DNA from 2 places in the Actinomadura citrea genome. Region 2 is predicted to be linked to the other one. Evidence: riboswitches for the same ligand, from Rfam matches in the RefSeq annotation. Region 2 holds a riboswitch; the other holds the start of a gene.

Region 1 (3,422 bases), 2.8 Mb from region 2:
CCCGCACGAGCGGCAGATCGGCTACTACGAGCTGCTGAGCGGCCGGATCACCGACTGGCAGCAGCAGGAGCTCGCCCGGATCCAGCGCGGCTTCGACGGGATGGGCGAGTTCCTCTCCCAGGTGTTCACCGGGGCCGACCGCTACGTCCTGCGCCTGCACGTCCAGTTGCAGGAGCCGATGCGCACGCTCGTGCTGGCCTGCCCGCTGGCGTTCGACACCGCCGTCGCCCAGAACCGCAGCATCGGCGGCTGGCTCTGACCGGCGGCCGCACGCGCCGTGAGACGGGTCAGGCCCCGGCGGGCGCCGGGGCCTGACCTTCGGGTCGTGAACGGAGCCGGAACGGGGATGGCTCGTCCGGATGGATCGAGATGGGTCGGGACGGGGTCAGCGGACCTTCGGGACGTTCCCGAAGACCGGGCCGATCTGGCTCCAGCGGTGCAGCTGGCAGCCGTCGTCACGGGTGAACGTGGTGTCGATCTGCTTGCCCTGCCAGGTGCCCTTGACCGTGGCGATCTCCGGACCGCCGTAGATCTCGGTGCACATCTGGTCCTTGGGGACGGGTGTGAAGGGTTCCTTGACCTTGGTGAGCGCCGCGCAGGCGCCCGCCGCCTCGGGATGGTCGCCGCCGGGCGGGTCGCAGGTCAGCCGCCAGGTCTTGGCGGGCGCCTCCTTGGAGGCCTTGACCTGCACGGTCAGCGTGTCCGCCGGTGAGCCGGACGGCTGCACGGATGTCGTGCCCGAAGGTGCTCCGGCGGAGTTCCCGTTTGCCTGTTCGTCGCCGCAGGCGGCCGTGGACAGGAGCATGGCCAGCCCGGGCGCTGCCAAAAGGAGCGTCCGATACCGCATGCGTGATTCGACGCAGGGGGGCTTCGCGCGGTTCCATGGGGGGTGTGATGAATTTCGGGGAAGACGTACCGGCCGTGGTCGCCGCGGACGTTCCGCAGGACGGCTACCTGCTGGACGTCCGGGAACAGGACGAGTGGGACGCGGGCCACGCGCCCGCGGCGGTCCACATCCCCATGCGCCAGCTCGGCGACCGCGCGGGGGAGGTCCCGCGCGACCGGGAGGTCTATGTGATCTGCCGGTCCGGGGCACGGTCCGCGCAGGTCACGTCCGCGTTGAACCAGGCGGGGTGGCTGGCGAGGAACGTCGACGACGGCATGCACGGGTGGGCCGAGGCCGGGCGCCCGATGGAGGGTGCGGGGGACGGCCCGCCCTACGTCGCGTGATCTAACGGATGTTGTGTGATCTGACCCGGATGCCCCCTTTTAGGGCGTGACGGGCGGTTGTACGATCGGGCCTGACCGATAACCGCGGGAGCTCGGGCCACAGCCGGGCTGAGAGGGCGGCCTCCAAGGCGTCGCCGACCGCATGAACCTGTCCGGGTAATGCCGGCGTAGGGAGCGTGTCCCGTGACGTCTGATGTCGACAAGCGCCCTCAGGGCGAGCACGCCCGCGACGAGGTCCCGTACACCCTCGACGAGCCGGCCCCCAAGGTCCTCGGATTCTGGGACCAGAGCGCCTTCTGGGGGAACCTCGGCGTCAGCCTTCTGGCCTTCTCCGGCGCCTACACCGTCCTCGCGCCGGACGCCGACGGCCGGCCGACGATCTCGATCATGGCGGGCATCGTCGCGATGGCCGTCGGGACGATCCTCGGCGGGCTGATGCTCGGCCTCGCCGCCGTGCCGGGCGCGCGCACCGGGCAGCCCGCGATGGTGCTGCTGCGCGGCCTGTTCGGCGCGAAGCTGTCGTACGCGCCGACCGTCCTCAACATCGCCCAGCTCGTCGGGTGGGGCACCTTCGAGCTGATCGTCATCGCCGACGCCGCCCGCGAGCTGTGGGACGGCGTCCCGCGCTGGGGCTACGTGGTCGCCGCCGGCGCGGTCACGACCGTGCTGACGGTCTGGCCGCTCGGCTCGGTGCGGTTGCTGCGCCGCTACGTGACCGTCGCGGTGGCGATCGCGCTCGTGTACTTCTACGTCCGGCTCGTCCGGGAGCCGCTGCCCGACCTGACGCAGGGCTCGTGGGGCGGGTTCTGGCTCGGCGCGGACGCCGCGCTCGCCGTGTCGATCTCCTGGGTCCCGGTCGCCGCCGACTACACCCGGCACGCGCGCACCGAGCGCGGGGCGTTCGGCGCCGCGGCCGTCGGCTACTCCGTCACGCAGATCGTCGCCTACGTCCTCGGGCTGCTCGCGCTGGCGCTGGTCGCGGGCGACTCGGGCAAGATCTTCGACCCGTTCCTCGGCGCCTCGCTGGGCGTGGTGTTCTTCGCGGTGTTCGTGCTGCGGGAGGCCGACCAGTCGTTCGCCGACACCTACTCCACCGCGGTGTCGATCCAGAACCTGTTCCCCCGGGCCGACCGCCGGGTGCTGAGCGTCGCGCTCGGCATCGGCATCACCGTGCTCGCGCTGGTCCTGGACATCGGCGACTACGCCGGCTTCCTGTCACTGATCGGATCGGTGTTCGTGCCGATGCTCGGCGTCCTCGCCGCCGACTTCTTCCTCGGCCGCCGCCGGGCGGGCGGCTGGGACGTCTCGCGGACCGCGCCGTCCCGCTGGGGCATGATCGCGGCATGGGCGATCGGGTTCGTCGTCTACCAGCTCGTCAACCCGGGCACGGTCGCCCGCTGGACCGCGTTCTGGTCGGACGTCCGGGACGCGCTGCACTTCACGCCGCAGACGTGGATGAGCGCCTCGCTGCTGTCGTTCCTGGTCGCAGGGGTCGCGGCCCTGCTCATCGGCAGGCTTACCAGACGGTAAGGTTTGGGTCGAAAGCAAGTTTCGGCGCAAGTTGCCCGGCGGCAGGCCGGAGTGCGGTGGCACGATGACAGACGTGTATCAGCACGTGCACGATCCGATCGCGCGGGCCGTCATCGAGAGCGCCGCCGACGCGATCGTAGCCGTGGACCAGCGGCACCGGGTCACCGTGTGGAACCCGGCGGCCGAGCGCATGTTCGGCTGGAGCGCCGAGGAGGTGCTCGGCCGGGTCCCGCCGATCGTCCCCGACGAGCTGAAGGCCGAGCACAACGCCGTCCAGGAGCGGCTCCTCACCCGGCCCGGCGGCGAGGGCGACGGCGACGGCGGGCAGATCTCGATCGCCACCCGCCGCTTCCACCGCGGCGGACGGCTCATCGACGTCCGCATCGACACGAGCCTGCTGAAGGATCCGAGCGGCACGCTGCTCGGCTGGGTCGGGGTGTACCACCCGGTCGAGGACGACGAGATCGTCCAGCACCGCATGACCGAGCGGGCCCGGCTCGTCCGGCGGCTGAACGACATCGTCGCCGACCTCGGCGCCGAGCTCGACCTCGCCGTCGTGCTCGACCGGATCACCGCCGCGCTCATCGAGCTGACCGGCGCCGACGCCGGCGGCTTCGTCAAGATCGAGGGCGATCGGCTGCGGCTGGTCAGCATGTCCGGGC
Region 2 (3,422 bases):
GGACACGGCCGGGGACGTCCTTTCCACAGGTGATCACGGGGTCGCGCGCGCGGTGACCCGCCGCGCGCGACCCCGCGATCGTGTCACGTGCGTCGTGCGCCGCCGGCGGCGGCCTAGAAGGCGAGCGCCTGGGCGCGGCGGCGGACCTCGGTCCCCCGGTTCTCGGTGAGCGCGTCCACCGGCGTCCCCGGCAGCGTGTCGTCGGCCGTGAACAGCCACCGGATCGTCTCGGCGTCGTCGAAGCCGGCGTCCGACAGGAGGGTCAGGGTACCGGGAAGACCCTTGATGACCTGGCCGTCCTTGATGAAGGCCGCGGGCACCATCGGCTCCCCGCCGCGGCGCACCGCGAGGATGCGGTGCTCGTGGATGAGCTGCTTGATCCGGTTGGGCCTGATCCCGAGTCTCTCGGCGGTCTCCCCGAGGGTGAGCCACTCGCCGGCCAGGGCGTCGGTGCGGGGGTCCAGTGCGCTGTCAACGGTTGCGTGCATCTGCGTCACGCCCCCTTGCTACCACGCCTTCGGAAGACTCAAACCCGCTGCGCAGCCGTTACGTCCCCGCCGATCGCTCTGCGCGAACAGCCTGCCGGACGGGGACGTCCGGGTCGGCGATCGCCTCCGGATCCACCGGCGTCCCGGCGGCGATCACACGCCTCGCCTGCACCAGGTCGCGGGGCCGGCCGACGGTGAGGATCGCGTCGAGGCGGTCGCCGGTCAGCCACGCCACCGCCCACCTGGGGTCGGACGGGTCGCCCCTGCGCACGAGCCGCTCGGACGCCGAGTGGTCGCCCGCGTACTGGACCATGCGCCCGAACTGCTCCGACCAGAAGTACGGGGCGGCGTCGTACACGGCGTCCCGGCCGAGGAGGGCCGCGGCGGCGACCTCGGGGGCGTTCAGCGCGGTGTCCCAGTGCTCGACGAGGAGCCGCCGCCCGTAGCGGTGCGACCACCAGGCGGCGCAGTCGCCGACCGCCACGACGTCCGGACGCAGCGCCCCGGTGTCCTCCTCGCCCATGTAGGTCCGGAACGAGCCGTCGGTGACGACGCCGCGCTCCAGCAGCAGCCCGGAGCCCTCCAGCCACGACAGGACGGGCCGCACCCCGACGCCGACGACCACCTCGTCGGCGTCGACGCGGCCGCCGCCGGCGAGGGCGAGGCCCCCGTCGCGCACCTCCGCGACCTTGACCCCGGTCCGCAGTTCGACGCCGGCCTCGGCGTACCAGGGGGCGGTGAGCGCGCCGACCTCGGGCCCGATCGCGCCCGCCAGCGGGGTGTCGGCCGCCTCCACGACGGTGACCGCGCAGCCCCGGCGGGCCGCGGTGGTGGCGACCTCGGCGCCGATCCAGCCCGCCCCGACGATCACGATGCGGGCGCCCGCGGTGAGCCGGGCGCGCAGGTCGCGCGCCTCGTCGATCGTGCGCAGCACGTGCTGGCGCCCCTCTCCCGGCAGCGTGATCGGGGCGGCGCCGGTCGCGATCACGAGCCCGTCGAAGGGCAGGTCGCCCGCCGTGGACTCCACCGTTCCGCCCCGTCCGGGCTCGTCCAGCCGCAGGCCGGTGGCGCGCTCGCCGAGCAGCAGCTCGCAGCGCAGCGCGTCCCAGTCGGCGTCGACGGTCGTGTCGTCGGACTCGCCCGCGAGGACGGCCTTCGACAGCGGCGGCCGGTCGTAGGGCCGGTGCCGCTCCGCCGACACGAGGGTCAGCGCACCCTCGTACCCCTTGCTCCGCAGGGCCTCCACGGCGCGCACGCCGGCCAGCCCGCCACCCACGACGATGACCCTCTCCATGAAGGTCACCCTAACGGGCGGCGATCCGGGGATGGACAGGTGTCCAGGCAGTTGCCCGGTTCGCCGAGGTCGTAAGGTGGGGGCAGCAGAACAGCACAGAGCGCGGGAGTCCGGTGCGACCGGGCTGAGAGGGCGGCTGAACGGGCCGCCGACCGCCACGACCTGATCCGGATCATGCCGGCGAAGGGAGCGCGCATGCAGATCGTCATCATCGGCGCCGGGGTGATCGGCCTGGCCACCGCCTGGCGCACCGCCGCCGGCGGCGCCGCCGTGACGCTCGTCGATCCCGCGCCCGCGTCCGGGGCGTCCTCCGTGGCGGCGGGCATGCTCACCCCGGTCAGCGAGCTGACCTACGGCGAGGAGCCGCTGCTGCGGCTCGGCCTCGCCTCCCGCGACCGGTACGGCGCCTTCGTCGCCGAACTGGAGGAGCTGACCGGCCTGGAGACCGGCTACCGCACCGACGGGATCCTCGAGGTCGCCTTCGACTCCGACGACCTGCGGCACCTGGACGACCTGCGCCGCTTCCAGGAGGACCTGGGCATCCCCGCCGAGGCGCTCACCGGCCGCGAGTGCCGGCGGCTGGAGCCGATGCTCGCGCCCGGCGTGCGCGGCGGCCTGCTCGCCCCCGAGGACGGCTCGGTCGACCCCCGCCGCCTCGCCCCGGCGCTGCTGGCGGCGTGCGAGCGGCTGGGGGTCCGGCTCGTCCGGCGGCGGGCCGAGCGCGTCGTCGTCGAGAACGGTGCCGCCGCCGGCGTGGGCCTGGACGACGGCACCGTGATCCCCGCGGACCGGGTGCTGCTGGCCGCGGGGCCGTGGTCGGGCGACCTCGGCGGCCTGCCTCCCGGGACCGTTCCACCCGTCCGCCCGGTCAAGGGCCAGGTGATCCGGCTGCGCACCCGCGCGCCGTTCCTGCGGCGGGCGACCCGCGGCCTCGTCCGGGGGTCGTCGGTCTACCTGGTGCCGCGTGCGGACGGTGAGATCGTCCTCGGCGCCACGCAGGAGGAGCTGGGCTTCGACACGCGCGTCACCGCCGGCGGGCTGTGGGAGCTGCTGCGCGACGCCCGCGAGCTGCTGCCCGGCATCACCGAGCTGGAGTTCGCGGAGGTCCGCGCCGGGCTGCGGCCCGGCTCCCCCGACAACGCGCCCGTGATGGGCCCGACCGCGCTGCCCGGGCTGCTCGTGGGCACCGGGCACTTCCGCAACGGCATCCTGCTCACGCCGGTGAGCGCCGACATCCTGTCCGCGATGCTGCTGGACGGGCCCGTCCCCGAGGTCGCCGGGCCGTTCGCCCCCGACCGCTTCTCCCCCGAGGTGAGCGCATGAAGGTGATCGTCAACGGTGAGGCGCGCGAGCTGCCCGACGGCGCGAGCGTGGCCGAGGTCGTCGCGTCCGTCACGGCCGTCGCGACGGGCGTGGCGGCGGCGCTGAACGACGAGGTCGTCCGGCGCGCGGAGTGGGAGGCCACGCCCCTGCGGGACGCCGACCGCATCGAAGTGCTGACCGCGGTCCAGGGAGGTTGAGGATGGACACCGGAAAAGCGGGCCCCGCAGAAGCGGGCACCGACGGGCTGGTCATCGCGGGCGAGGAGCTGGGCTCGCGGCTGATCATGGGAACGGGCGGGGCGCCGAGCATGGCGGTGC

What was found. A riboswitch is a leader RNA that binds a small molecule or an ion and turns the genes downstream of it on or off. The one in region 2 is predicted to bind thiamine pyrophosphate.
Region 1: it holds a riboswitch for thiamine pyrophosphate, as region 2 does, so the genes downstream of both, BJ999_RS01410 (purine-cytosine permease family protein) here and thiO (glycine oxidase ThiO) in region 2, are expected to answer to the same signal.

The regions. Positions count from the first base shown of each region.
Region 1 is NZ_JACCBT010000001.1:270,804-274,225, forward strand. It holds gene BJ999_RS01395 (LURP-one-related/scramblase family protein) at 1-259, shown strand, start outside; gene BJ999_RS01400 (SSI family serine proteinase inhibitor) at 386-847, opposite strand; gene BJ999_RS01405 (rhodanese-like domain-containing protein) at 895-1,230, shown strand; TPP riboswitch at 1,305-1,421, shown strand; gene BJ999_RS01410 (purine-cytosine permease family protein) at 1,414-2,760, shown strand; gene BJ999_RS01415 (sensor histidine kinase) at 2,825-3,422, shown strand, end outside.
Region 2 is NZ_JACCBT010000001.1:3,056,965-3,060,386, reverse strand. It holds gene thiE (thiamine phosphate synthase) at 1-6, opposite strand, end outside; gene BJ999_RS14425 (Rv2175c family DNA-binding protein) at 114-488, opposite strand; gene BJ999_RS14420 (NAD(P)/FAD-dependent oxidoreductase) at 547-1,782, opposite strand; TPP riboswitch at 1,875-1,988, shown strand; gene thiO (glycine oxidase ThiO) at 1,978-3,105, shown strand; gene thiS (sulfur carrier protein ThiS) at 3,102-3,302, shown strand; gene BJ999_RS14405 (thiazole synthase) at 3,305-3,422, shown strand, end outside.